Regions from separate parts of the Cellulosimicrobium sp. Marseille-Q8652 genome, predicted to be linked through region 4. Evidence: riboswitches for the same ligand, from Rfam matches in the RefSeq annotation. Region 4 holds a riboswitch; each other region holds the start of a gene.

Region 1 (6,999 bases), 1.4 Mb from region 4:
GTCGGTCGCCTGACCCCGGTCACCGCCTCGCGCGTCGGCGGCGGACCACCTCGACGACGACGTACGCGAGGACGGCGGCGAACATCGCCCGTCCCACCCACAGCAGGGCGGGGTTCTCCACGGTGTAGCCGGCCGGGACGCCGAGCAGCGCGAGCACGACGCCGCCCCAGGCGGCGCGCCCCCCGGTGCCGAAGCTCGCGCCGCCGCCGACCACGAGCACGAACGCCGTGAGCGACCCGATGCAGACGGCTCCCCACAGGTACCCCGTGCCGTCCCGCCGGTCCGCGCGGCCGCGCGCGGTCGCGAGGCGCACGACGCCGCGGACCAGCAGCTCGAGGGGCACGAGCACCGCCGGGACGGCGAGCAGGCCGAGCAGCGCGGCCATGAGGAACAGGAGGAACAGCAGCCACAGGTCGCCGGCGACGGTGCTGCCGAGGCCGAAGACGCCGTCGAGCGCCCAGGGCAGCACGAGCACCGGCGCCAGGACCGGGGTGGCCGGCGTGAACCACCAGCCGCGGAACGGGTACCTGCGCCGCAGGCGCCGGTCGGCCGGGAGGGCGTACACGCGCCAGCCGAGCCGCAGCGCGACCGCCCACTGCAGACCGAGCGTCAGCATGATGCCGAGGACGACGTCGGTGACCGCGTCGGAAGTCGGGCCGGCGTCCGCGGGCAGCGCGACGAGCAGCGCGAGGACCACCCCGAGCGCCAGCGCCGCGATCGCGGCCTCGGCGAGGCGGAAACGGCGCTGGGCGAGCAGCCGCGCCTCCACGGGACCGGGGTCGGTCGAGGCGGCGGTGGGCGGCACCGCAGCAGTATGCCCGTCCGGACGGCTCCGCACGCCGAGGCCGCCCGGGTCCCGCCGAGCCCGATTCCGCCCCGTTCCGCCCGCTCCGCCCCGTTCTGCCCGCCCGGCGTGCGCGGGATCACGCCCGTCTGGCGGACGCCAGGGCTCGCGTGGTCCGGGAGCAGTAATACTCTGGAACCATGCCTCAGAATGACCTGACCTCGGTCAGCCGTGCCCAGACCGCTTCGCCGCGGCCCCGCAAGGTGCCGCGCGTCGTCGTGCTCGGCGGCGGGTCCGTCGGTCTGTACGCCGCGCGCCGTCTGCGCAAGAAGCTCGGTCGCCGCGAGGCGGCGATCGTCGTCGTCGACCCGCGCCCGTACATGACGTACGCGCCCTTCCTCCCCGAGGCGGCCGCGGGCTCCATCGACGGCCGTGACGTCGTGGCGCCGCACCGTCGTGCGCTCAAGGGCGTCGACGTCCTGCAGGGCAAGGTCGTGGGGATCGACCACGGCAACCGCCGCGTGACGATCCACCCGGAGGAGGGCGACGACTACTCGGTCACGTACGACCACCTGATCGTCGGCCTCGGCTCGGTCTCCCGCACGCTGCCGATCCCGGGTCTCGCGGAGCACGCGATCGGCTTCAAGAACGTCGAGGAGGCCATCGCCGTCCGCAACCACGTCCTCAACCGCATGGACGTCGCCTCGTCCACGTGGGACGAGGCGCTGCGGCGCCGGATGCTGACCTTCACGTTCGTCGGCGGCGGGTTCGCGGGGATCGAGGCGATGGCCGAGATCGAGGACATGGCCCGCTACGCGACGCGGAACTACGCCACGATCGAGGAGAAGGACCTCCGCTTCGTCATGATCGAGGGCGCCGGGCGCATCCTGCCCGAGCTCAGCGAGCCCATGGCGGGCTACGCGCTCGAGGAGCTGAAGAAGCGCGGCATCGAGTTCCACCTCAGCACCTTCCTGTCGTCGTGCGTCGACGGCCACGTGGTGACCTCGACGGGTGTCGAGTTCGACTCCGACACGATCGTGTGGACCGCGGGCGTGAAGGCGAACCCGGTCATCAAGGACTCGTCCGACCTGCCCTCCGACAAGATGGGCCGCGTGACCGTGCTGCCGACGCTCCAGGTCGTGGACGCCGACGGGAACGTCGTGCCGAACGCCTGGGCCGCGGGCGACTGCGCCGCGGTGCCGGACGTGCTGAACCCCGGCAAGTTCTGCCCGCCGAACGCCCAGCACGCGATCCGTGAGGCGACGCGCCTCGCCGACAACCTCGCGCTCGAGCTGCACAGCGAGCCGCCGGTCGAGTACCGCCACAAGAACGTCGGGACCGTCGCGTCGCTCGGCCTGTACAAGGGTGTCGCGGAGCTGTTCGGGGTCTTCAAGCTCCGGGGCGTGCTCGCCTGGCTCATGCACCGCAGCTACCACGTGCTCGCCATGCCGACGGGCAACCGCAAGCTCCGCATCTTCATCGGGTGGATCGGCCAGTTCCTCATGGGCCGTGAGCTCGTCTCGCTCGGCTCGCTGCACGACCCGCGCGCCGAGTTCCGCGCCGCGTCCGTGCCGCCGAAGAAGGACGGGGAGCCGGTGAAGCAGGCCGCGCAGGGCTCGGCCGCCGCGGCGGAGGCCGGTGGCTCCGACGCGACGATCGACTCGGACGAGCGGACTCCGGCGGCCAAGGCCTCCTGAGAGGTCTCCGGACCTGCCGGGGGTTGCCGGCACCTGACCGACGACGAGGGGCGAGCCGTGACCGCGGCTCGCCCCTCGTCGCGCCCGGGCCCGGCACGCACCCGGCCGGTCGGCGGACCGGGGGAGGGTGGCGCACCCAGAGGACGGCGCACCCGGTAGATTCGGGGCGCGCCCCCATGGCCCAACTGGCAGAGGCGGCCGGCTTAAACCCGGCGTGTTCCGGGTTCGAGTCCCGGTGGGGGCACGTCGGCCCGGCGGGCGACGGGCCCGGCGGCGCGGCGGGCCCGGCTCACGACAGCCCGGTCGGCCCCTCCGGCTCGGGGTCCGGCGCGGGCGCCTGGCCCAGGACGACGAGGTTGCCGTCCGGGTCCTGCACGCGCGCGACGCGCTCGCCCCACGGCTGGTCCGCCGGTGGCTCGACGACGGTCGCGCCGCCGGCGGCGAGGTGCTCGACCGCGTGGTCGCAGTCGTCGACGTACACCCACAGCGTCGTGCCGCCGCGGACGTCCGCCTCGTCGGCGAGGCCGATGCCGAGCGGGGAGCCACCGACGTGCACGTTCACGTACACCGGAGGGCCGTCGTCGGGGAACGCGTACTCCACCGTGCCCCGCAGGAGGTCACGGTAGAAGCCGAGGGACCGCTCGACGTCGGCCACCGTGAGGATCGGGAAGAGGCTCCGGAACATGCGTCCATGGTCGGCCCGTCGGGGCGCTGACGCGCGGCGGGACCGGTCGGACACGTCCGGTGCTGCGCGCTCGGGTCCTGCTAGGGTGCCGACGAACCACGCGGGGTGTCCCGCCCGGGCGACGAGCTGCGGGCCGAGGGACTGAGACGAGCGGTACGGCCGCTCGGACCCGTCGAACCTGATCTCGCTAGCACGAGCGGAGGAACGTGGGCATGACGACGTCTGCCATCACCACCCTGACCACCCCCGGGCGCACCACGACGGGCACCACCACGAGCACGGCGGGGGGCACCCGTGCCCCCGGCGTCCTCGTCCGGGACGACGAGGACGGCTTCACCGCCGGGCTCGGCCGCCGGTACGCGCACCTGTTCGCCGAGTTCTACGACCACCCCTTCCTCGCCGGGCTCCGCGACGGGAGGGTCGAGCCCGCCGCCGTCCGCCACTACGTGGGTCAGGACCACCAGTACCTCACGGCCTACCTGCGCTGCTACGGCCTGGGCATGGCGCTCGCGCCGGACCGCTCGTGGGCCGCGTTCTTCCACGGCAAGGCGGGGTTCCTGCTCGACGACGAGTCCCACGCCCACCACGCGATGTGCGACTTCCTCGGCGTCCGGTACGAGGACGTGCAGGTGTCGCGGCTGGCACCGAGCGCCCAGGCCTACGTCGACCACATGCTCTCCGCCGGCCGCGACAGCCTGGGCGTGCTGCTCGCGGCGCTGCTCCCGTGCCCGTGGACGTACATCTGGTCGGCGCGACGCTTCTGGCTCGACGAGCGCGCGACGACGCCGGGGGCGATCGCAGCGGACCACCCGCTCGCCGGGTGGTGGGAGTTCTACGCCGCCGAGCGGACCGAGGACGTGCTCGCGGACCTGCGCGCGCGGCTCGACGCCCTCGCCGCCGACGCCGGCGAGGCCGAGCGCGCCCGCATGGAGCACGCGTTCGAGCTGAGCTGCCGGTACGAGACCCGGTTCTGGCAGATGGCGTCCACGCTCGAGGACTGGTGAGCCTTACGCCGACAGCAGATCCGCGCCCCGGCCCGGCGACGCCCGCACCGGGGCGCGGGTAGCGTGACCGGCATGGACGGACGGAAGGTCGCCACGCGGGACGCAGTTGGGCCGCGGCCCGAGGCGCGGCGCGCCGAACCGCTCCTGCGCCAGGTGATGGGCGACATCCTGCGGCGCGCGCGGCTCGCCCAGGGCCGCACGCTCGTCGACGTCTCCACCGCCGCCCGCGTCTCGACGGCGTACCTGTCGGAGGTCGAGCGCGGTCGCAAGGAGGCGTCGTCGGAGGTGCTCGCGGCGGTCTGCGCGGCCCTCGGGATCCGGCTCGTCGACCTCGTCGCGCGGACGGGGGAGGAGCTGCGGCCGGTCGGCCCCGTGCTGGTCCTGTCGTCCGCCGGGGCGCGCACGCCCGCGCACGCCCGGCTGGCCGCGCGTCCGAGGAGCGCCGGACCGGGTCGCCCGGTGACCGGACGCGCCGTCGGTCACCGGACCCTCGCCGTGGCCTGACCCCGGGCGCCTGGGCGCACCTCCGGTCGCGGCGCGTGCGCCCTCCGCCCCGGGGTGGTGCGCCGCCGTCCCGTGTCGCTGCCCGCCCGTGCGCACCGGGCGGCGTTACGTTCGACCCATGACCGAGCCGCCCGTTCTCCAGGATCTCGTCGACGACGTCGCGTTCCTGTCCCACGAGCACCAGCTGCACCTCGCCGACCTCTACGGCGACGACTCGTGGCACGCCGACCTGTCGGCCGGAACGTTCACCTTCACGTCGGCCTCGGGTGCCACCACGGAGTGCCGTCTGCAGCTCGTGGGGACGTCCGCCCCCGGACCGGGGACGTGGATGTGGGGATGGCAGAACGTCAACGGCTTCCCCGACGAGGTGCTCGTGGTGGCCGAGAAAACCCGGGGCACCGGCCTGGCCGAGACCACGACCGCCGAGCTCTCGCTGTCCGAAGGGCTGCCGCACCGGCTCACCCTCGCGGCCAAGGCGACGACCCGGCCGTCCGCGCACTACAGCGCGCCCGTCGACGGCGACGGCAGCGGGACGCGGGCGTGGCTCCTCCTGGAGCACCCGACCCTCGAGCTCCCGGCGCCCGGCCTGCCGCGTGTCGTGCGGACGCTCAGCGAAGGGCTGCTGTCCGCGACCGTGGCCGACCACCGCCGGGCGGTGCTCGCCTACGCGGACGGCCGCGGGCTGGGGGTGGAGCCGGGCGACGACGGGGCGGTGGTGCTCGTCGTCCCGGGTGGTGCGGTGACCGTGACGTTCGACGACTCCGCCCGGATCACGCAGATCCAGGCGACGGCGCGACCCGTCGCCCCGCCCGACGCGGAACCCGCCCCGGGCGACGCGGACCCTGCCCCGGCCGAGGCCGGCACCGAGGACACCGCGCCGGCCGGCGCGCAGCCGAGCACGCCGCCGCGCCGGCGCTGGTTCCGCCGGCACGGGTGAGGCGCTGAGGGATCAGCCCCAGGTCACGCTGCGGGAGTCGCCGAACGCGTTCGTGCGGATCCAGACCTGCGCACCCGGCTGCCCGTAGTGGCACCACATCCCGCTCCGCGGGAAGTTCCCGTTCGCGTCGGTCCGCAGCGGGCGGTTGTTGCGGTCGACGGAGTACGTGCGCGTGCCCTCGAACATGTGGTCGCCGTTGTGGCTCGTCCAGCACGACACCGTGAACGGCGTGTTGGGCTCCGCACCGGAGATCGACAGGTCGACGATCGCGCAGGACGAGTGGGTGCACGTGACGGACGGGTAGTTCGATCCCTTGTACGCCTGGAGGACGGGCGCGGGCCGCTTGTCGGACGTCGCGCTCCGGCAGGTCTGGTTCGCCGCGCCCTCGGTCGGGGTGACGGTCACGCAGATCTCCCGGGTCTCCGAGTAGCCGACGCTCAGCGTCCCGGACCCGGACGCGCTGTTCGAGCGCACGGCACCGGTGACCGACGTGGTGTACGGGCGACCGTTGTCGGACGTCGACCAGCTGTAGGTGATGGCGCGGTCTCCGCCGCTCACCGTCAGCGTCGGCGCGGGGATCGGTCCGTACGGGGTCGCTGTCGCGCTCGAGGCAGGTCCCGGCTCGTCGGCGCCGTCGACGCCGGCGACCGCGCGGACCTGGATCGTCGCCTCGCGGCCGTCGGTGAGGCCGCCGACGACCCTGTTCGCGGCGAGGGCGGCCCAGCCGCCGCCGGCGTTGTACTGGTACCGGATCTCGTCGGCGCGCACGCCGCTGCCGGTCGCGGCGCCGAAGGAGAGCTCGACCTGCCCGTCCGACCCCGTGGCGCGTGCGCTGAGACCCGAGACGGCGCCGGGCGCGGCGAACGCACGGACCGCGTTGGACGCGGGGGAGCTCTCGGCGTCTCCGAACTTGTCGGTGGCCTTGTTGTGCGCCCGGACACGGAACGTGTACCCGGTGGTGTCGGCGGGCAGACCCACGGTCGTGCTCGTCGCACCGCCGCCCGCGGTCACCGTCCGCACGACGGAACCGCCCTGGAGCACGTCGACCGAGTACTGCGAGATCGCCGCACCGTTCGGGTCGGGTGCCGTCCAGGAGACCTCCATCTGCGACGTGGCGCCGATGGACGTGCGCCGCGCGGTGGGCGCGGCGGGCGCGGCGGGCTTGCCCGCGGGGGTCTCGGACGCGGAGGTCTCGCCCCACTCGGACGGGTCGGGTGCGCGGTTCTCGGCCTGGACCTGGACGGTGTAGGCCTGGCCGTTGGTCAGGCCCTCCCAGGTGGTGGTGGTCTCGGTCAGGCACGTCTTGTCGGTCGCGCCGCCGGCGGGGGCCGGGGAGATGCGCAGGTTGACGCACTCGATCGCGGACCGGTCGGTGTAGGTCGCGTTCT
Region 2 (6,999 bases), 160 kb from region 4:
GCAGGTCGATGAAGGCCACTCCCCCGTGATCGCGCCGACGGTCGACCCAGCCCGTGAGGGTGACGGTCTGACCGGTGTGCTCGGCCCGCAGTGAGCCGGCCGTGTGGGTGCGGAGCACGGAGTTCGTCCTTCCATGTCGTACGAGAGGTCGCGTGAGGAGTGGGGGCGCGACGAGCGCCCGTGCGAGTCTAGTCGCTGACGCACCCCGCCCCACCAGGAGGATCCCCATGCCGCGCACGATCGCCACCGCCCGACGGGTCGAGCTCGACGAGCTCGTGGAGCTGCTCCGCTCGCGCCACGACGGCGTGCTCGTCACGACCCGCTCCGACGGTTCGCCGCAGATGAGCCCGGTGACGTACGGGGTCGACGGCGAGGGGCGCGTCGTGGTGTCGACGTACCCGGAGCGGGCGAAGGCCGCGAACCTGCGCCGCCGGCCGCAGGCGTCGCTCCTGTCGCTCGGTCCGGGCTTCTCCGACCCGTGGGTGCAGGTGGACGGGACCGCCGAGGTGATCGAGCTGCCCGACGCGGTCGAGCCGCTCGTCGACTACTACCGCGCGATCTCGGGCGAGCACCCGGACTGGGACGAGTACCGCGCCGCGATGGTCGCGCAGGGCAAGTGCCTCGTGCGCGTAACGATCACCTGCTGGGGACCGGTCGCGACGGGCGGGTTCCCCCCGCGGCTCGCGGACGGGTGACGCGTCCCGTCTGCCGGGCGTAGCGTGCCGACCGTGCCGATCACGCTGTGCGTCCTGCTGTGGCCGACCGACGACGCCGACTCCCTCGCGCGGTACGAGGACGAGGTCCTGGCGCTCGTCCCCGCGCACGGCGGGCGCGTGGTGCAGCGCGTGCGCGCGCTGCCCGGCCAGGACCCGTCCGCGCCGTGCGAGGTGCAGGTCGTCGAGATGCCCGACGACGCGGCGCTGACCGCGTACATGACCGACCCGGCGCGCGTGGCGCTGGCCGACGTGCGCGACCGCGTCGTGGCACGGACGGAGGTCGTGCGCGTCGCCCCGGTGCCGAGCGGCACCGCCTGAGCAGGCCTCAGAACAGCACCTGCTCCACGCCGCCGCCCGCGAGGTCCAGCGCTCCGCCGTCGACCGGCATGCCGGCGAGCGCCCCGCCGGCCACCGACGGGGTGACCGGGCGGGCGAGGCTGCCGGCGGGGTACGCGCCGTCGACGGGCGGTTCGGTGACACCGGTCCCGCCGAGCTCCCCGCGCCGGAAGCGGCCGTCGACGCCCGACGGGCCCCGGTGGCCCGAGACGGCGAATCCCCGCGTCTCGAGCATCGGGCGCACACGGTCCCACAGCCAGGAGCGGTAGGCCTTGGAGGCGTACGTGCCGCGGTCGTAGACCCGTTCGTACCCGGGCACGAGGCGGGGGTGCTCGCGCGCGAGCCACGTCATGAACCACTCGCGAGTCCCGGGCTTGAGGTGCAGCGGGAGCACGGTGACGCCGGTGGCGCCCGCGTCCTTGACCGCGTCGAGGAGGTCGGTGAGCGACCGCGTGGAGTCCGTGAGCCACGGCAGCACGGGGGCGATCATGACACCGCACGGGAGCCCGGCCTCGCGGATCGTGCGGATCAGGTCGAGGCGTGCGCGAGGGCTGGGCGTGCCTGGCTCGACGGACGCCTGCAGCTCCGGGTCGAGCAGCGCGAGCGACACGCCGATCCCGACCTCGACGCGGGAGGCCGCGTCGGCGAGGAGCGGCAGGTCGCGGCGCAGGAGCGTCCCCTTGGTGAGGATCGACAGCGGCGCGCCGGAGTCCGCGAGCGCCGTGATGATCCCGGGCATGAGCCGGTAGCGTCCCTCGGCGCGCTGGTACGGGTCGGTGTTCGTGCCGAGGGCGACCGGCTCGTGCGTCCAGGACCTCTTCGTGAGCTCGGCGCGCAGCACGTCGTCGACGTTGACCTTGACGACGACCTCGCGGTCGAAGTCCTCGCCGGCGTCGAGGTCGAGGTACTGGTGCGTCGGCCGCGCGAAGCAGTTGTGGCTCACGACCCCGGCCGCGACGAAGTCGCGCGTCCCCGTGGTGATGTCGACGAGCTCGACGAGGTCGTCCGCGCCGCCGAGCGCCTCGAGCGACTCGACGCGCAGGGCGTCGTCGCCGGTGACGTCCTGCCCGAGGAGGGGCGAGGCGCCGGAGCCCTCCTCCGTCGCCGTGGCGGCGAGGTCCCGCAACCCGCTCCGTCCCGGGCCGACGAGGACGTCCCCGAGCGCCAGGTGGGCGCGGTGGCCCGCGCCTGCCACGACGTGGCGCCAGCCCCGCTCGGTGAGGAACCGGTGGTCGCCGCTCGCGACGAGCCGCGTGCCGTCGGCGAGCGTCACCCGGTAGGCGCGCTTGCGCGTGGTCCAGCGGTCGAGGACGCGCGTGCGGACGTACCGGCGGTAGGCGCCGTGCGCCTGGGTGCCGACGATCTCGTCGCCGACCCGGAGCTCGCCGACCGGCCGCTGGGTCCCGTCGGCGAGGAGCACGGGGGTGTGCGGGCTCAGGCAGTACGAGCAGGCGTGGCTGCAGCCGCGGTACGGGTTGACCGTCCAGCGGAACGGCATGCGCGACATCGCGGGCACCTTCGACAGCGCGCTCTTCGCCGTCACCTCGTGGAACGTGATCCCCGCGAACTCGGGCGTGCGCACGCTGCGCACGAGGCCCACGCGCTCCAGCCCCGGGAGCGCGCCGTCGTCCGCGCCGATCGCCTGTCCGTCCCACCGCACCCGCATATTCGAACAGGTGTTCGATCGAGTGTCAAGACACGCCTGCGCCGCCGGGCGGGGCTCCCCCCACACCGTCCCGCGGGGTGAGACGCCGGGATTGTCCTCCCGCGGCGCAGGCCCTAGGGTCGGGCCCGAACGCCCCCGGGGAGCGCACGAGCGCTGAGAGTGCAGGCCGGACACCCGTCCCCCCTGCAGACCCGTGGAACCTGATCTGGTTCGTACCAGCGAAGGGAGCAGGGCCGACGTCACCGTCCCCTGCGCGCTCGCACCCGCGCGCCCCGTGCGCCGGGCCGGGTGCGCGGGCGAGCGGTGGTGCGCCGTCGTGCACCCCTCGGTGCGGGGGCCCGACGGAGGGAGCCCGCATGACCGAGTCCCGCACCACGCAGCCGACCACGAGCAGTCCCCGCCCGGGTGCGAACGGCCCGCGCCCCGCACGGCGCGGCCTCACCCTGCACGAGACGGTCCTCGTCGCCGTCCTCGGCGTCGTCTTCGGGTTCGTCTACTGGGCCGTCGTGCAGCTGTGGGCGCCGCTGCAGCTCGCCATGGGACCGTTCGCGGACCTCGCGTCGAACGTGCTGGCCGGGGCGTGGATCGTCGTCGGTCCGCTCGCGACGTACGTCGTGCGCAAGCCGGGCGTCGGCATCCTCGCCGAGACGCTCGCCGCCCTCGTCGAGGTGGTCTTCCTCGCCTCGCCCGCGGGCCCGCTCCTGCTCGTCGTGGGGCTCGTCCAGGGCGCCGGGGCCGAGCTCGCGTTCGCGCTCACGCGCTACCGCCGCTTCGGCTGGGGCGTGTTCGTCGCTTCCGGCGTGAGCGCGGCGCTCGTCAGCTACGCCTTCAACGCCGTGCGGTTCGGCTGGCTCGGGCAGGACTACGCGATGCTCCGCCTCGGGATCCAGGTCGTCTCGTGCGTCGTGCTGTGCGGCGTCGCGGCACGGCTCCTCGGGGACGCGCTCGCCCGCACGGGGGCCCTCGACGCGTTCGCGATCGGGGCGGAGCCCCGTGGCTGAGCCCGTGGGCCTCGGGGCCACCGCGCCCGACGCGGTCCGCGCAGCCGGCCTGTCCGTCACCCTGGGCCGTCTCGACGCGCGCGTGCTCGACGACGTCCACGTCACCGTGCCCGCCGGCACCGGCCTGCTCGTGCTCGGCCCGTCCGGCTGCGGCAAGTCGACGCTCCTGCGCGCCTTCGTCGGGGTGGTCCCGCACACGCTGCCCGGGACCGTGTCCGGCGACCTGCACGTCGTCGGGCACGACCCGCGCGACGTCACCCCGGCCCGGCTCGCGGCGCACGTCGGCCTCGTCCAGCAGCGCCCGGGCGACCAGCTGTGCCTCGCGCGCGTCGACGACGAGCTGCGGTTCGCGCTCGAGAACCGCGGCGTGGACCCCGACGCCTTGGACGCCCGCGCGTGGGCCGCGCTCGACGCCGTCGGCGCGGCCCACCTGCACGAGCGCGCGACCTCCGCGCTCTCGGGCGGCGAGGCGCAGCGCGTCGCGCTCGCCGCGGCGCTCGTCGCCGACCCCGACCTCGTCGTGCTCGACGAGCCGACGGCCCTCCTCGACCCCGCGGCGGCGCACGACGTCGGCGCCCTCGTCGCGGCCCTCACCGGCGCTCCGTCGGCGCCCATCGACGACCTGTCGCGCGCGCGGCCGGTGCCCCGGGCCGTCGTCCTCGTGGAGCACCGGCTCGACGAGCTCGGCACCCTGCCCGGCGCGACGCTCGTGCTCGGGAGGAACGGCCGCGTCCTCGCGCACGGGCCCACCGACCGGGTCCTGCGCGAGCACGCCGACGAGCTCGCCGCCCTCGGGTGCTGGTTGCCGCTCGCGGTCCGGCTCGAGGCCGCGGGCGCGCCGGGCCCGCTCGGCACGCCCGAGACCGACGCCTGGCTCGCCGACCTCGCCGGGGCGGCGCCCGCCGAGGCGCCCCGGCACCGGGCGGCTCCGGGGGCCGGCGACCCGGTGGCGCTCCGCGCCCGCCGCCTCGCGGTCCACCGCGGCCCGCGTCCGGGCCGTGCGGGCCGTGCGGGCCGTGCGGCACGTGCGGGACGCGACGGCGTGCCGGTGGTGCGCGACGTCGACCTCGACCTCCGTGCGGGCGAGGTGCTCGCCGTCGTGGGGCCGAACGGTGGCGGGAAGTCGACGCTCCTGCGCGGCCTCGCGGGGCTCGAGCGCACCACCGGCGAGGTCACGACCACGGCGAGCGAACCCGTCGCCATGGTCTTCCAGGACCCCGAGCACCAGCTCCTCGCCCGCACCGTGCGCGACGAGGTCGCCTGGTCGGCCCGCTGCGCGGGCCTGACCGACCTCGACGTCCGCGTCGCACGGTCCCTCGAGACGTTCTCCCTCACAGCGCTCGCCGACGCGAACCCCTACCGGCTCTCGGGCGGCGAGCAGCGTCGCCTCTCCCTCGCCACCGCGACCGTCCTCGACCCGGCCGTCCTGCTCGCGGACGAGCCGACGTTCGGTCTCGACCGTGCCCAGGCGGCGGCGACCGCGCGCGTGCTGCGTGGCCGGGCGGACGCCGGCGGTGGCGTGGCCGTCGTCACGCACGACCTCGCCCTCGTCGCCGAGATCGCCGACCGCGTGGCGGTCGTCGTGGACGGCGAGCTCGTGGCGCTCGGCACGCCGGCCGCGGTGCTCGGCGACGACGCGCTCTGCGCGCGCGCCGGGCTCCGCAGGCCCCCGCTGCTCGAGTGGTGGGCGCGCACGGGACGCGGCCTCGGCGTCGACCCCGGCGCTCTCGTGCGCGCGCTCGGCCGAGCAGCGCTCGCGGACCCCGACCGCGTGGTCGCCGGGGCGGCGCCCTCGTGACCGCGCGGCCCACCCCGCTCGGACGGTGGAACCCGACGGTCAAGCTCGCGACCGTGCTCACCCTGTCCACCGCGGTGCTGCTCGTCACGGACCCGGTGACGCCGGCGGTCGGGTGGGTGCTGGCGCTCACGGCGCTGGTCGCGCTCGGTCGCGTCCCGGTGCGCACGCTCGCGCTCGCGCACGTGCCCTTCGTGGTGTTCGCCGCGAGCCTGCTCGTCGTCAACGTCCTGACCCGACCGGGCGGGGCGCCGGTCGCGCTGGGCCCGCTCACGGTCGGTGCGGACGGCGTGACGGTCGGCACCGCGCTCGCCCTGCGCACGCTCTTCGTCGGGGCGCTCTCGCTCACTCTCGTCCTCACGACGGGCCCGGTGCGCCTCATGACGAGCCTGCACCAGCACGCACGGCTGCCGGTGACGTGGACGTTCGCGGTCCTGGCCGCGCACCGCCTGCTGGTGGAGCTGCCCGGCGCGTGGCACACGATCCGCTGCGCCCAGGCCGCGCGCGACCCGCGTCGCACGCCCGGCCGCCTGCCCCGCTCGCCGCGAGCGCTCGGGGCGGCGGCCTTCGCGCTCCTCGTCGGGGCCGTCCGGCGCGCGGAGCGCCTGACGATCGCGCTCGAGTCGCGCGGACTCGGGTCCGGTCCGCGCACGACCTCGCGCCCGGTGCCGCTCCGCCCGTCCGACGTCGTCGCGGCGGGCACAGTCCTGCTCGTGGCCGCGGCCGTGGTCGTCGCGGGCGTCGTCGGCGGGTGGGTCACGGGTCTCGGCGCGCTCACCGCCTGACGGTCCGCCGACAGCCCGCCGTCCCGCCGGCCACGGGCCGGACGCCGTCGTCGGGCCGTTGCCGGTGGTCAGTCCGTCGCGGGGACCACCCGGGGCCACAGGTCCTCGGCGGGCGGCGTCCACGACGCGGCGTCGGCGTCGACCTGCTCGCCCGAGCGGATGTCCTTGACCTGGTCCGGACGGGCGACACCGGCCTCGTCCACCTGCCCGGCGGCGGGGAACCACACGAACGGGATGCCGCGCCGGTCCGCGTAGCGGATCTGCTTGCCGAACTTCGCCGCGGCGGGCGCGACCTCGACGGGCACGCCGCGCGCCCGCAGCGCGGTCGCGACCGCGTCGGACGCCTCGCGCGACTCCTCGCTCGTCACCGCGACCACGACGGCGCTGGGGACCGAGCGCGTGGCGCGCACGAGACCCGCGGACAGCAGGCGCGACACGAGCCGTGACACGCCGATCGAGAGGCCGACGCCCGGATAGGTGGTCGAGCCGTCGGACGCGAGCGTGTCGTACCGCCCGCCCGAGCAGATGGACCCGAGCTGCTCGTGCCCGACGAGCACGGTCTCGTAGACCGAGCCCGTGTAGTAGTCGAGCCCCCGCGCGATCTTGAGGTCGGCGACCACGACGCCCGGGGCGCGCACGCTCGCCGCGTCGATCAGCGCACCCAGCTCGTCCAGCCCGGTGTCGAGCAGGTCGCTGACGA
Region 3 (6,999 bases), on a different contig from region 4:
CCGCACGACGACGTCCCGCACCCGCAGCCCCGCACCGTCCGCCGCGTCGTGAGCGGGCCGCTGCGCCGCTCCGGGCGCGACGGGCCGGGTGGTCGGGTCGGTCTGCACCATCAGAACTCTCCTCCGGGGCGGTCGCCGCGCAACCGCTCGGCGAGCAGCATGACGACGGCGGTGAGCAGGGCCAGGACGACGCTCGCCGCCAGCGCCATGCCCTGGTTCTCCGCGCCGGGACGGCCGACGAGCCGGAAGATGACGACGGGCAGGGTCGCGGTGTCGGGGCGGGCCAGGAACGACGTCGCGCCGAACTCGCCGAGCGACACCGCGAACGCGAACCCGACCGCGAGGCCGAGCGACCGCGCGGCGATGGGCCCGTCGACGCTGCGGAACACGCGCCCCGGCGCCGCCCCCAGGGTCGCGGCCGCCTCGCGGAGCCGGGGGTCGATCGCGCGCAGCGTCGGCAGCACCGTGCGCACGACGAGCGGGATCGCGACGACGGCCTGCGCGATCGGTACGAGCAGCCCCGAGGTGCGCAGGTCGACGTCGAGCCCGAGCGGCCGGTCGAGCGTGACGAGGAAGCCGAAACCGACCGTCACCGCCGACACCCCCAGCGGGAGCATGAACAGGGAGTCGAGCGCGCCGATCGCCCGCCGGCCCGTGCGCGAGCGCGGTCGCCGGGACACGACGAGCGCGACGAGCCCCCCGATCGCCACCGCGAGCAGCGTCGCGAGCGTCGCCGTGCGCAGCGAGTTCGCGGCGGCCTCCCACACGGTGACGGACAGCGCGTTGCGACCGCCCGTCGTGCCGAGGTTCGCGTAGTTGTCGAGGCCCCAGCCGCCGCCCGGCACGCGCAGGGACCGCACGACGAGCGTCACGAGCGGCAGACCGACGAGCACCACGACCACGACGGCGGTCAGCGCGGCCGGCAGGAGGTCGCCGCCGGGCCGGCCGCGGACCGGTCCGCCGGCGGGCCCGCGCTGCCACAGGCGCAGCGGGTGCGCGGCGCTCGACGCGGCGGTGAGCGTCAGCGCCCGCTCCCGCTTCGCGCGCGCGCGGTTCGCGACCGCGAGCGCGGCCACGACGACGGCGAGCTGCACGACGGACAGCACCGCGGCGGTGCGCAGGTCGAGGAACTGCGTCGTCTGGATCCAGATCTCCGTCTCGATCGTCCCGTACCGGATGCCGCCGAGGACGAGGACGACGCCGAACGCCGTCGCGCAGAAGAGGAACACGATCGACGCCGCGCTCGCGATCGCCGGACCCAGCGCGGGCAGGGTCACCGTCCGGAACGCGCGCCACGGCGTCGCCCCGAGCGCGCGGGCCGCCTGCTCCGCGCGCGGGTCGAGGTGCTCCCACAGCCCGCCGACCGTGCGCACGACGACCGAGTAGTTGAAGAACACCAGCGCCACGACGATCGCCGCGAACGTCCCGTCGAGCCGCAGGAAGCCGAGCGGCCCGCCCTCGACGAGGAGCGTGCGGAAGGCGACGCCCACGACGACCGTGGGCAGCACGAACGGCACGGTCACGACGGCGCGCAGCACGCGACGCCCGCGGAACCGGCACCGGTACAGCACGTACGCGCCGGGCACGCCGAGCAGGAGCGAGAACGTCGTCCCGAGCACGGCCTGCCACAGCGTGAGCCCGACGATCCGCCACGTCCGCGGGTCCGAGAACACCTCCGCGAACCCCGACAGGTCGAGACCGCCGTCGGCCCCGACGAACCCGCGCGCCACGAGCGCCAGCACGGGCCACGCGAAGAACACCGCGAGGAAGACCAGCGGCACCGCCGCAGCGACGCCCCAGAGCACGCCGCGCCCGACGGCGCCCCGCACCAGGGGCCCGGGACCGGGACGGGTCAGTCGACGACCGTCGCCGTCCACGCCTTGATCCACTCGTCGCGGTGCGCGTCGATCTCCTCGGGCGCGACCTCGAACGGCTCGTCGGAGAGCGGCGCGAACTGCTCCCACTCGGCGGGCAGCGCGACGGTGTCGTCGACGGGGTACATGTACATCTGGCCCGGCACGTCGGCCTGGAACGCCTCGCTCACGAGGAAGTCCACGAGCTGCTGCGCGCCCTCCGGGTTCTCGGCGCCCGCCAGCACGCCGGCGTGCTCGACCTGGCGGAAGCAGGTCTCGAGCAGCGCGCCCGTCGTCGACGACGTCCCGTCCTCGGCGACCGTGAACGCGGGCGACGTGGAGTACGACAGCACGAGCGGCCGGTCGCCCGCGCCCTCGCCCCCGGAGAAGTCGACGGAGTACGCGTCGGACCAGCCGTCGACGACCTTGACGCCGTTCTCCCGCAGGTCGGCCCAGTACTGCTCCCAGCCGTCCTCGCCGAACGCGCCGACGGTCGCGAGGAGGAACGCGAGCCCGGGCGACGACGTCGCGGGGTTGGTGACGACGAGGAGGTCTCGGTACACGGGGTCGGCCAGGTCCTCGAGGGTCTCGGGCTCCGGGACGCCGGCCTCGGTGAACCACGCGTGGTCGACGTTGACGCACACGTCGCCGACGTCGACGGGCGTGAGCTCGCCGTCGCCGACGGCGTACTGCTCCGCGGACGCCGGGAGGTCGGCGGGCGTGTACGGGTCGAGCACGCCCTCGTCGATCGCGCGCGTCGCGAACGTGCTGTCGATCCCGAAGACGACGTCGCCGAGCGGGGAGCCCTTCGTGAGGACGAGCTGGTTGACGAGCGCGCCGCCGTCGCCGGGCGCGACCTGCTCGACCGTCAGGCCGCTCTCCTCCTCGAACGCGGCGAGCACCTCGTCGCTCACGGCGAACGAGTCGTGCGTGACGAGCGTGACGGTGCCGCCCCCCGATGCCGCGTCGCCGCCGGCGTCACCGCCCGCGTCGCCGTCGCTCCCGCACGCGGCGAGCGCGAGGAGCGCGAGCGTGGTCCCCGCGGCGAGCGCGGCGGTGCGGGCGGGCCCGGCGGTGGCTCGCCCGGCGGTGGTGGCCCTGGTCGTGTGCTGCACGTGTCCTCCCTGGACGTTCAGGAGGGGTCCAACCGCCGGGTCGGCACGGGGCCGACGCCGACGGGTGATCGAGATTCCCGACTTCCTCCACCGGTGCTAACCGGATCAGGTTCGAGGGTCTGCGGTGGTCCGCACTCTCAGCTCCCGGGGAGCTCCCCTGTCGTTCCCGGCGAGCGTACACCGCGGTCGCCGCCGCACGGCGTCGACGCAGGCCAGGGACTACGGTGGTGCGCAGCACACCGGCCCGAGGCCGGACCGCCGACCCGATGGAGGAGCACCCGTGCCAGACACCGAGGAGAAGGCCACTCTCGCCGTCAAGGTGGGGACCGTCGCCCTGACGTTCGCCGCCGGCTGGGCGGCGCAGAAGCTCGTCACGCTCGTGTGGGCGAAGGTCACGGGGCACGACGCGCCGAAGGACCTGGACGACGAGGAGGTCGGCATCGTCTCGGCCGTCACGTTCGCGGCCGTCGCCGCCGGGGTCGGTGTCCTCGCCCGGCGGTTCGCCGGCAAGGAGGCCAAGCGCGTCGTGACGCGCTTCCTGTCGTAGTACTCGGCGCGGCCCGGGTCGGGGGCCGCCGCGCAGCCCGGGTACCCTGGCGCGCGTGACGGCCCCCGTCCCGATGACCTCACCGCCCTCGCCGGACACCGGCCCCGGGCCGACCGGCCCGTCCGTGCTGCGCGCGGGATCGCACGTGCTCGTCGACGCGGGACGGCTCCTCGTGCGGCACTGGCCCGCGCTCGTCGCGGTGGCGGTGCTCGCGCAGGTGGCTCACGAGCTCGCGCTGCGGGCCGCGCTCGCGGTCGCGCCGTCGTCGGGAGAGCTCGGGCTGCTCGTGCTGTGCCTCTCGCCCCTCGCGACGGTCGTCGGGATCGTCGTCATGCTCCACGTCCTGCGCCGGGAGCCGCGGGACGACCGCGACCGCATCGAGGTGCGTGCGCTGCTCGGGTCGATCGCGTCGGTGCTCGTCCCGTACCTCGTCATCTACGAGTTCTACGGCGGCCTGTCGTCCGACTGGCAGGCGTACGTCGACTCCGCCGCGCTCGACCACGCGTTCGCCGCGGGTGCGGGGATCCAGACCGCCGACCCGGTCCCCGAGGGCTTCGGGCTCACCGTCGTGCTCCTCGTGGCCGGCGCGCTGCTCGCCCGCAGCGTCCTCGAGCGCGTCGCGAGGCGCATGGAGCGGGGCGTCGTCGAGGCGGGCGGGGAGGCCCGGCGCAGCGCCCGCACGGCCGCCGTGCGCATCCTCGCCGGGTACTGCGAGGTCGTCTGGATCGTCATCGGCGCCTTCACCGTGACGGCGGTCGTCGGGCGCGTCCGGGAGTGGTGGGCGTCGCGCGTCGTCGTCGTCGAGGTGACGACGTGGTGGGACGGCGTCGTCGCGCGCGTGGACGTCCTCCAGCCGCTCGTCGCCGCCTTCGGCCCGACGACGTCGCTCCTGCTCGCGGGGATCGTCACCGGGCTCGTGGTCCCGCTCGCGTGGCTGACGCTCGGGACGATCGTCTACGGCGTCGAGGCGATCGACGTCGTCGACCCCGTGCACGCGCCGGCCGACGCCACGGGGCGGACCGCCCGCGTCGTCGACCGGTTCAACCGCACGCTCGGCACGAGCGGTGCGCGCAGGGCGTGGGAGCTCATGCTGGACCCGGGCCGGCGCTTCGGCGGTCTCGTCGGCGCGCTCGGCATGCTCTGGCGGAGCAGGTGGAGCGCGGTGCTGCTCTTCTGCGTCGCGTTCGCGCTGCTCACGCTCGCCGAGCAGGTCGTCCTCACGGCGGCCCAGGCCGTGCTCGGCCAGCCCGGGATCGTCGTGTGGCGCGCGGTGATCGACCCGCTCGAGACCGTCGCGACCGTCGCCGTCCAGGTGCTCACGACCGTGCTGCTCGCCGCCGCCGCCGACGCGCTGCTCGCGAACCTCGGCCTGCCGTCGGCCCTGCGCACGCGCCGCCCCCGCACGGCGCCGAGCTCCACCTCAGTCGGCTGATACGACCGTCGCCCGCGGCCCGGTGTCCCGGACGCTCTCGCCCCGCGTCGCGCCGAGCAGCGCGGCCGCGACGGCGTCCCGGATCTCGGTGTCCGTGAGCGCGTGGTCCCGCGCGAGCCGCACGAAGCGCACCGCCGCGTCGGTGACCACGGCGCGGTCGAGCGTCGCGGCGGGCGCGGTGACGAGGGTCCCGACCCGGCGGCGGGTCGTGACGAGCCCCGCCGCCTCGAGGTCGCGGTAGGTCCGGGCGACCGTCCCCGGCGCGATACCCAGGTCGTTCGCGAGCGCCCGTACGGTCGGCAGGCGCTGGCCGTCCGCGAGGTCGCCCGCCGTGACGAGCGCGGCGAGCTGCGCGCGGAGCTGCTCGTAGTGCGGTGTCGAGGAGTCGAGGTCGATGCGGACGGCGAGGCTCACGCGGGAGTCTCCGCAGGCTCGCGCTCGGCCGCCGGCGCGGGCGCCGGGTCGCGCGCCGGCCACACGGCGACGGTGAGCGCCACGAGGACGACGACGAGCCCGACGACGAGCAGGGCGTTCCCGGCGACGACGTGGCCCGGGCTCAGCCCGGGGCCGGTCCGGACGTCGTCACCGTCCCCCAGCACCAGCCAGCGCAGCGAGAGCCCGCCCACGGCGACCAGGCCGCCGAGCGTCAGGCCGAGCACGAGCTGCGTGACGCGCTCGACGCGGCGGGCGACCCGACGTCGCAACCACATGTCCCACTCCTCGGAGACGTCCTCGACCGCCGGTCGGGACGCGACGAGGCGCAGCACGACCTCGGAGACGACGACGGCGACGACCGCCGCGACGACGACCGGCACCGTCCACAGCCAGCCGGGGAACGGTGCGACGGTGTACGCCTCGTACGGTCCCGTGCCGCGCGAGATCGAGCGCGGGCCGTCGGACAGCAGCCCGAAGGCCACGCCCGCCACGACGATCCCCCCTCCCCATCCCCAGGCGACGCGCCGGGTCGTGCCCGGGACGACGTCGGCGGCCGAGCGCGCGACGAGCCGCGCCTCGCGCTGCCGGTGCAGCGGGCGGGGCCACGTGAGCTCGCCGACGGCGTGGACCCCGAGCGCGGCGACGAGCGCGACCAGCGGTAGGACGGCTGCGACGCGAGCGCCGAGTCCCGCCAGACCGAGGTAGAGGTACAGCGGCGGGAGGGCGACCCCTGCGGCGACGAGCAGCGCCGCCCCGGCGCTCGTCATCGCCGCGTGCCGCACCGCGCGCCCGCCCGCCGTGCTCGGGACGACGGCGCGCCGCCCGTCCCACCACAGGGCGCCGGCCACGACCGCCGCCGCGAGCAGCCCGAGGTCGACGGCGAGCGCGACCGGCAACGGCAGCGGGTTACCCAGCATCCACGACACCCAGCTCACGACGGCACCTCCACAGGAAGACTATTGATCATGAACTATGATCAATAGTCTCCGGGCTGTCAACCGGGCCGCCCTCGCGACGACCTCCTCGCGGGGAGGAGCGCCCGCCGACCTCCCGGAAGCCCCGTCACCAGCCGGCTCCTGCTGCGCGGTCCGAGGAGCCCGGCGGGCGCGGCACGGCAGGGCGCGCGATCAGCGTGCGGGCAGCGACCAGTAGTCCGGCAGGAGCCCCGGCTCGACGAGGCGCACCTCGGCGGGCTCCGCGTCGTCGGGCGTGAGGACGTAGTGCGTGGCGCGGCTCGACACGGCCCCCGTGCACACCGGCGGGTCGGTCACCGGCATGCCGGGCAGCGACGACGCGCCCGCGATGAACTGCCGGCCGGACGTGTCGAGCAGCACGAGCTCGCACGCGGAGTACACCTCCTCGGCGCTCGCCGGGCCGGGCGTGGCGTCCGAGCGGACCGACAGGTCGACGGCCCACAGCGTGTACCCGTCCGGAGCCTCGACGCGGCCGCCGTAGCCGTCGTCGAGCCAGTCGACGGTCTCGACCCCGGCGAGGCGGGCCCGCACGTCGCCGACCTGCGTCCAGCCCTCGTCGTCCGCCGCGTGGCCGCGGTGCGGCTCCGCCACCCACCACCCCTGCACGGCGTCGGAGCGCCAGGTGAGCGCGCCGAGCGCCGCG
Region 4 (6,999 bases):
CCGCGTCGACGCCGGCGAGCAGCTCCGGCATCGGCAGCCGGACGCCGATGAGGCCCGTCGAGCACACGAGGACGTCGCCCGCGGACGTGGCCAGGACGTCGGCGACGTGCTCGGCCGTGCGGTGCGTGTCGGCGAAGCCCTCCGGCCCGGTGCACGCGTTGGCGCCGCCCGAGTTCAGCACGACGGCGGTCGCCCGCCCGTCGCTCACCGCCTGGCGGGTCCACGCGACCGGCGCCGCGAACACGCGGTTGCTCGTGAGGACGGCGGCCGCGACGTCGAGCGGGCCGTCGTTGACGACGAGCGCGACGTCCTTCGCGCCGGTCGACTTGAGTCCGGCGGCGACGCCGGCGGCCCGGAAGCCCAGGGGCGACGTGACGGTCACGGGGCGACTCCCTCGGTGGTGAGGCCCGCCGTCTGCGGCAGGCCGAGAGCGATGTTCATGGACTGCACCGCGGCGCCCGCGGTGCCCTTGACGAGGTTGTCGATCGCCGTGACGGTGACCACGCGGCCCGCGGCGTGGTCGACGGCGACCTGGACGAGCGCGGTGTTGGCCCCGAGCGTCATCGCCGTGCTCGGCCACCGCCCCTCGGGCAGCACCTGCACGAAGGGCTCCCCCACGTACGCGTCGTCCCACGCCTGGCGCACCCGCGCGTCGAGCTCGGCGGGCCCGAGACCGGCGACGGCGTCCGCCAGCGGTGCCGAGACCGTCGCGAGGATCCCTCGCGCCATGGGCACGAGCGTCGGCGTGAACGAGATCCGCACGGCCGACGCCCCCGCAGCGCGCAGGTTCTGCACGATCTCCGGGACGTGCCGGTGGCTCCCGCCCACGGCGTACGGCTGGGCGGACCCGAGCCCCTCAGACGCGAGCAGGTGCGGCTTGAGCGACTTCCCGGCACCCGAGTACCCGACCGCCAGCACGGCGACGACGTCGCCCGGGTCGACGACGCCCGCGGCGACCCCGGGCTGCAGGCCGAGCGTGACCGCCGTGACGTTGCAGCCCGGCACGGCGATCCGGCGCGCACCGGCGAGCCGCTCGCGCTGGCGCGTCTCCGTCGCGCGGGCGCCCGGGTCCTGCGTGAGCAGGAGCTCCGGGAGCCCGTAGGGCCACGTGCCCGCGTGCTCCGAGCCGTAGAACTGCTCCCAGTCCGTCGCGGACTCCAGCCGGTGGTCCGCACCGAGGTCCAGCACGAGGACGTCGTCGGGCAGCTGCGCCGCGATCTCCCCCGACGCACCGTGCGGCAGGGCGAGGACGACCACGTCGTGGCCGACGAGGTGCTCGACCGTCGTCGGCAGGAGCACTCTGTCGGCGAGCGAGCGCAGGTGGGGCTGGTGCTCCCCGAGCGCCGTGCCCGCGTTGCTGTGCGCCGTCACGGCACCGATCTCGACGTCGGGGTGCCCGGCGAGCAGGCGCAGCATCTCGCCCCCCGCGTACCCGGACGCTCCCGCGACCGCCACTGTGATCGTCATATGCATCACTATACATAGTTATACATCCGGTCGTCGTCACGGTCGTGCGCGTCGGGATGCTGCGTCGCGGAGGGGTCGGCCCGCGCGCCCGCCTAGGCTGCTCCCATGCATGCGATCGTGGCCCGCGAGGCGGGCGGCCCCGACGTCCTGGAGCACCGCGAGCTGCCCGACCCGACCCCCGGGCCGGGACAGCTCCTCGTCCGCACGGCGGTCGCGGGCGTCAACTTCATCGACACCTACAAGCGCGCGGGCGTGTACCCGGTGCAGTACCCGCACGTCGTGGGCAGCGAGGGTGCCGGCCACGTGGTCGAGGTCGGGGACGGCGTCGAGGACTTCGCCGTGGGCGACCGTGTCGTGTGGACGGAGGCGCCGGGCTCGTACGCGGACCTCGTCGTCGTCGCGGCGCGCGAGGCGCTGCACGTGCCCGACGCCGTCTCGCTCGAGGACGCCACCGCCGTCGCGCTCCAGGGCCTGACGGCGCACTACCTGTGCACGTCGTCGTACGCCGTCCGCCCGGGCGACCGCGTGCTCGTGCACGCGGGAGCCGGCGGGGTCGGCCTGCTGCTCACCCAGATGGTCGTCGCGCGCGGCGGGCACGTGGTCTCGACGGTCTCGACGCCCGCGAAGGCCGAGCTCGCGCGCGGCGCGGGCGCCGACCACGTGGTCGAGTACACGGCGCTCGGCGACCTGACGCACGACCTGCCGGAGATCGTGCGCGGCCTGACGGGCGGCGAGGGCGTCGCCGCCGTGTTCGACTCCGTCGGCAGGGACACGTTCGACGCGTCGCTCGCGTCGCTGCGCCGCCGCGGGACGCTGGTCCTCTTCGGCGGGTCCTCGGGCCAGGTGCCGGCGTTCGACCCGCAGCGCCTCAACGCCGCCGGGTCGGTCTTCCTCACGCGCCCCAAGCTCGCCGACCACACGGCGACGCGGACCGAGCTCGTCGAGCGCGCGACGGAGGTGCTCGGTGCGGTCGCGGGCGGGACGCTGCGCGTGCGCGTCGGCGCGACCTTCCCGCTCGCCCACGCCGCAGAGGCGCACCGTGCGCTCGAGGGGCGTGCCACGACGGGCAAGGTGCTGCTCGTGCCCGACGCCGCGGCGTCGGGCACGACCGGGGGCGCGGCATGAGCTGGGACTGGGTGCCGGCCCGACCGGGCGAGGAGGACGGGTCCGACGGCGGTCCCTCCCCTGCGCTGCGCCGCGCCGTGACGGTGCTGGCCGTGCTGTTCACGGGGGTGCTCGTCGTCTACTACCTGACGATCGGCGTCCGGCAGGGCGACGACCGGTGCGTCGCCGAGCGGCCCGACGGCGTGGCGGCGAGCCAGGTCGAGTCGCGGTGGCGGTGGTGGCCGCCGGGCACGGAGTGCGTCTACCCGACCGGGACCGGCGAGGTCGCGCGGGCCTGAACCCCGTCGTCCCCGGCGGGCTCCGCGCGCGCTCCGGGACCCGGCCCGAGCGCGTGCAGGTGGTCGACGGGCCCCCGACCCGTCCCCACCTGCAGCGCCGCACCGGCGCGCAGCGCTCCCGTGAGCCAGTCCTTGGCCTCGCGCGCCGCCTCGGGCCAGCCCGAGCGCTGGGGGCGCAGCGCCGCGAGCGCCGCCGAGAGCGAGCACCCGGTGCCGTGCGTGTGCGGCGTGTCGACGCGCTCGGCGTCGAACGTCGTGACGCGGCCGGCACCGCCGCTCGCCGGGTCGGGCTCGACGAGCGCGTCCGGCGACGTCGACCCGGCGAGGTGGCCGCCCTTGAGGAGGACTGCGGTCCCGCTCGCCGCGACGAACGCGCGCGCCTGGTCCAGGGCGAGGTCCCACGCGGTCGCGACCGGTGCGCCCGCGAGGACGGCCAGCTCGGGCAGGTTCGGCGTCACGACGTCCGCGCGTCGCGCGAGGTCGCGCACGGCCTGCTCGGCGCCGGCGTCGAGCAGGCGGTGCCCGGACGTGGCGACCATGACCGGGTCGAGCACGACGTGCGGCGACGGCTCGCCACGGGCCCGCCGGGCGGCCGCGAGGTCGTCGAGCCACCGACCGATCGCGTGCGCGTTCGCGGCGTCGGCCACCATCCCGATCTTCAGCGCGTCGATCTCGACGTCGTCGGACACCGCGTCGAGCTGCTCGCGCAGGAACTCCGGGCCCGGGACGTGCACGGAGCGCACGCCGTGCGTGTTCTGCGCGACGAGCGCGGTGGTCACGGCCATCCCGTACGCGCCGTGCGCGCAGAACGCCTTGAGGTCGGCCTGGATGCCCGCACCCCCGGTCGGGTCGGTCCCGGCGACGGTCAGGACCCGCGGACGCGAGGGCCGCGATGCTGGAGAGGTCGAGAGGGCGAGCGTCATCGCCGGACATCCCTTCGCTAGTACGAGCTAGATCAGGTTCGACGGGTGTGATCTCAGCCCTGGTCGCCCAAGGCACCCCGTGTCGGTCCGCTCATGCTAGCGGCGCGGTGCGCCGTCCCGGCGCGCCGCCCGTCGTCACTCCTGGTGGATCGCCTCGCCCGCGATCTCGAGGGACACCTTCTTGCCGACGAGGAGGCCGCCGGTCTCGAGCAGCACGTTCCAGACCAGGCCGTAGTCCTCGCGGTCGAACTCGCCGGTGGCGTGGAAGCCGAAGATGTCGCGGCCGTAGGGGTCGCGTCGCGCACCGCCGTACCGCATCGTCAGGTCGATCGGGCGGGTGACGTCGCGGATCGTCAGGAGGCCGCTCACCACGAAGTGGCCCGCCTCGGCGGGTGCGACACGGTCCGCGGCGACGGTCGCGCGCTCCGGCGAGCGGTTGCGCAGCCTCGCCCACGCGAGGATCGCGTCGTCCTGGATCCCCTGCCACCGGACCCCCGTGCTGCGGAACTCGAGCGTGGGGTACGTCTCGACGTCGAGGAAGTCGGCGCTGTGCAGGTGCACGTCACGGTCCGCGTGGTGCGTCGTGAGGCTCGCGGACTCGATCGTCGCCGCCACGGCCGAGGCCAGCGGGTCCTCGCCCACGAGGACGGTCGCGCTCGCCCGGGTGAACTCGCCCCGGACCGGCGAGACCATCATGTGCTGCCCGGCGAACCCCACCCGCTTGTGCGCCTCGTCGAGCACGTAGGTCCCCGCGTCCGGGACGGTCATGCCGTTCCACTGCCGGACCGGTCGTGTCGTGGTCATCCGTCGCCCTCCGGGGTGCCGTGCTCGAGCCGCGACCGCGACGAGCGCTCGGACTTGGTCAGGTGTCCGGGAGAGCATCGCCGATTGTTAGGTGAACTTTCAACCATTCGGCGCGTGACCTTCCGGACACCGCGCGAGGCCGGCTCCGCACGGACGACCCGTGCGCGGCGCACGCCGAGGACGTGCGCGGTGCACCTCGTCCCTGCGCAGCGCCCGGACGACCGTGGAGACATGACGCACCACGACACGGCCGTCCCGTCCCCCGACCCCTCGTCGAGCGCCGGTCCGCACCCCCGGGCCGACCGCCGGCGCGGCACGGCGCCGCGCACCGTCCGTCCGACGTGGGCGAGCGCGCTCTCGTCCGGCTGGCCGCTCGCGGTCGGCCTCGTGGTCGCCGCCACCGCGCACGGCCGCCCGGGCGCCCAGACCTCGCTGCTCGGGGAGCCGCCGCGGTGTCCGCGCTGACCTTCCTCGGCGAGCACGCCCGGTGGACCGCGACCGGCGTCGTCGCCGCCCTCGTCGCGTGGACCGGTGTCACCGCCCCCGTGGTGCAGGACGTCGCGTGCTGGGCGCACGAGCCGGACGTCGCGCCACCGCTGGCCGAGCCGGGCGAGGCGCTCGACCTCGCGCTCGGCGCGGCGCTCCTGGTACTACTGTGAGCGTGACGGCGCTCACCACGGCACGAGCGGGGCGCCCGGGCGACCGGCCGTCCCGGCCGCGACCGGGTCCGCCGGTCGACGCCCGCCTCGCACGCGGCGCGACATGGGCCTGGGTCGTCGGGACGCTCGCGTGCTGCGTCGTCCCGCCCTGGGCCGTCGCAATCGACGCCCCGTCCCCGCTCGTGCGCTGGGTGGCCCCCGTCGTCCTGGTGGCGCTCGTCGTCACGCAGTCCGCGGCGGTGCTCTGGGCGGTGCCGCCCGTGACGAGCCCCCGCGACCGCGCGGTGCGGGCCCGGGCGCACGGCGCGGTCGCCGTCGCCGCGCTCGTCGTCCTCGCGCCGCTCGCCCACCCGGGGTGGGCACCCTGGGCGTGGGTGGCCGGCTCCGTCGCCGGCACCGCGCCGCTCGTCGCCGGACGCTGGTGGGCCCTCGGCACCGGCGCCCTCGCCCTGGCGTCCACGGTCGGCGTCGCGCTCGCGGGCGGCTCGTCGCTCGCCGGCTCGCTCGTCGTGCTCACGACCATGGGCGCGAGCGTCGCGCTCCTCACGGCTCTGCCCGTCGGCCTGTGGCGTCTCCTGGCGCGTCAGGAGGCGGAGCGCGAGGTGCGCGAGCAGCTCGCGCTCGCCGAGGAGAGGCTCCGGTTCGCCCAGGACGTGCACGACGTCCTCGGCCACACCCTGTCCGTCCTCGCGCTCCGTTCCGAGCTCGCGGCCCGCGTCGCGCTCGTCGACCCCCCGCGCGCGGCCCGGGAGAGCGCCGCGGCGCACCGGCTCGCCCTCGAGGCGCTCGACGACGTCCGGCGGGCGGCGGCCGGACGTCGCGAGACCGACCTCGCCGCCGAGATCGCCTCCGTCGCGCAGGTCCTGCGCTCCTCGGGCCTGCGGTGCGCACCCGACGTCCCGCAGCCGTGGGACGCCCCGCCGGCGGCCGCCGCGACGTTGTCCCTCGTCGTCAAGGAGGCCGCGACCAACGTCCTGCGCCACTCGCGCGCGACGTGGTGCTCGCTCGCGCTCGAGGAGGCCGACGGGCTCGTCCGGCTCGTGGTCTCGAACGACGGCGCGGGGCGCGCACGGACGCCCGTCGCGTCCGTCGCGTCCCCGGCGGGCAGCGGCCTCGCCGGCCTCGCGGACCGGCTCGCGGCGCGCGGCGGCGGTCTGTCCGCCGCGCGCGACGCGGACGTCTTCACCGTCGTCGCGTGGATGCCGGTGGCGGCGTGATCCGCGTCGTGCTCGTCGACGACGAGGAGCTCGTGCTGGCCGCCGTCGCGGCGCTGCTCGACCTCGAGCCGGACCTCGAGGTGGTCGGCCAGGCGGTCGACGGCCGCACCGGCGTGAGGCTCGCGCTGGAGCACCGGCCCGACGTCGTGGTCGTCGACCAGCACATGCCGGGGCTCGACGGCCTGGGGGTGACGGCCGAGCTCGCGCGCACCCTGCCCACGGCGGCGGTCGTCGTCCTGACCGGGCGCGCCCGCGCCTCGCTGCTGCGACCGGTGCTGGAGGCCGGCGCGATGGGGTTCGTCCCCAAGGGCGCGCCCGGTGCCGTGCTCGCGGACGTGGTCCGGCGGGTGCACCGCGGCGACCGGTACGTCGACCCCGCGCTCGCGGCCGAGGCGCTGACCGCACCCCCGTGCCCGCTCAGCCCGCGCGAGCTCGACGTGCTGCGTCGCGCCGGGGACGGCGCGTCGACCCGCTCGGTCGCCCGCTCCCTCCACCTGTCCGAGGGCACGGTGCGCAACTACCTCGC

Evidence for each region. A riboswitch is a leader RNA that binds a small molecule or an ion and turns the genes downstream of it on or off. The one in region 4 is predicted to bind thiamine pyrophosphate.
Region 1: it holds a riboswitch for thiamine pyrophosphate, as region 4 does, so the genes downstream of both, ACWPWV_RS11105 (TenA family protein) here and thiD (bifunctional hydroxymethylpyrimidine kinase/phosphomethylpyrimidine kinase) in region 4, are expected to answer to the same signal.
Region 2: it holds a riboswitch for thiamine pyrophosphate, as region 4 does, so the genes downstream of both, ACWPWV_RS16415 (ECF transporter S component) here and thiD (bifunctional hydroxymethylpyrimidine kinase/phosphomethylpyrimidine kinase) in region 4, are expected to answer to the same signal.
Region 3: it holds a riboswitch for thiamine pyrophosphate, as region 4 does, so the genes downstream of both, ACWPWV_RS09440 (thiamine ABC transporter substrate-binding protein) here and thiD (bifunctional hydroxymethylpyrimidine kinase/phosphomethylpyrimidine kinase) in region 4, are expected to answer to the same signal.

The regions. Positions count from the first base shown of each region.
Region 1 is NZ_CBCOPS010000002.1:236,613-243,611, forward strand. It holds gene ACWPWV_RS11080 (Ppx/GppA phosphatase family protein) at 1-13, shown strand, start outside; gene ACWPWV_RS11085 (hypothetical protein) at 20-805, opposite strand; gene ACWPWV_RS11090 (NAD(P)/FAD-dependent oxidoreductase) at 985-2,481, shown strand; tRNA gene ACWPWV_RS11095 (tRNA-Leu) at 2,652-2,725, shown strand; gene ACWPWV_RS11100 (VOC family protein) at 2,771-3,166, opposite strand; TPP riboswitch at 3,258-3,388, shown strand; gene ACWPWV_RS11105 (TenA family protein) at 3,379-4,170, shown strand; gene ACWPWV_RS11110 (helix-turn-helix domain-containing protein) at 4,243-4,674, shown strand; gene ACWPWV_RS11115 (DUF6882 domain-containing protein) at 4,793-5,611, shown strand; gene ACWPWV_RS11120 (Ig-like domain-containing protein) at 5,624-6,999, opposite strand, start outside.
Region 2 is NZ_CBCOPS010000002.1:1,441,061-1,448,059, forward strand. It holds gene aspS (aspartate--tRNA ligase) at 1-118, opposite strand, end outside; gene ACWPWV_RS16400 (PPOX class F420-dependent oxidoreductase) at 228-695, shown strand; gene ACWPWV_RS16405 (hypothetical protein) at 729-1,034, shown strand; gene ACWPWV_RS16410 (Rv2578c family radical SAM protein) at 1,042-2,712, opposite strand; TPP riboswitch at 2,845-2,964, shown strand; gene ACWPWV_RS16415 (ECF transporter S component) at 3,075-3,719, shown strand; gene ACWPWV_RS16420 (ABC transporter ATP-binding protein) at 3,802-5,517, shown strand; gene ACWPWV_RS16425 (energy-coupling factor transporter transmembrane component T family protein) at 5,514-6,299, shown strand; gene hisS (histidine--tRNA ligase) at 6,368-6,999, opposite strand, start outside.
Region 3 is NZ_CBCOPS010000001.1:2,124,715-2,131,713, reverse strand. It holds gene ACWPWV_RS09450 (ABC transporter ATP-binding protein) at 1-111, opposite strand, end outside; gene ACWPWV_RS09445 (ABC transporter permease) at 111-1,877, opposite strand; gene ACWPWV_RS09440 (thiamine ABC transporter substrate-binding protein) at 1,853-2,968, opposite strand; TPP riboswitch at 3,034-3,137, opposite strand; gene ACWPWV_RS09435 (DUF4235 domain-containing protein) at 3,249-3,515, shown strand; gene ACWPWV_RS09430 (hypothetical protein) at 3,571-4,947, shown strand; gene ACWPWV_RS09425 (GntR family transcriptional regulator) at 4,936-5,361, opposite strand; gene ACWPWV_RS09420 (hypothetical protein) at 5,358-6,317, opposite strand; gene ACWPWV_RS09415 (hypothetical protein) at 6,510-6,999, opposite strand, start outside.
Region 4 is NZ_CBCOPS010000002.1:1,597,867-1,604,865, forward strand. It holds gene argJ (bifunctional glutamate N-acetyltransferase/amino-acid acetyltransferase ArgJ) at 1-382, opposite strand, end outside; gene argC (N-acetyl-gamma-glutamyl-phosphate reductase) at 379-1,473, opposite strand; gene ACWPWV_RS17120 (quinone oxidoreductase family protein) at 1,573-2,592, shown strand; gene ACWPWV_RS17125 (hypothetical protein) at 2,589-2,870, shown strand; gene thiD (bifunctional hydroxymethylpyrimidine kinase/phosphomethylpyrimidine kinase) at 2,834-3,793, opposite strand; TPP riboswitch at 3,786-3,883, opposite strand; gene ACWPWV_RS17135 (YceI family protein) at 3,929-4,597, opposite strand; gene ACWPWV_RS17140 (hypothetical protein) at 4,829-5,062, shown strand; gene ACWPWV_RS17145 (hypothetical protein) at 5,050-5,256, shown strand; gene ACWPWV_RS17150 (sensor histidine kinase) at 5,259-6,473, shown strand; gene ACWPWV_RS17155 (response regulator) at 6,452-6,999, shown strand, end outside.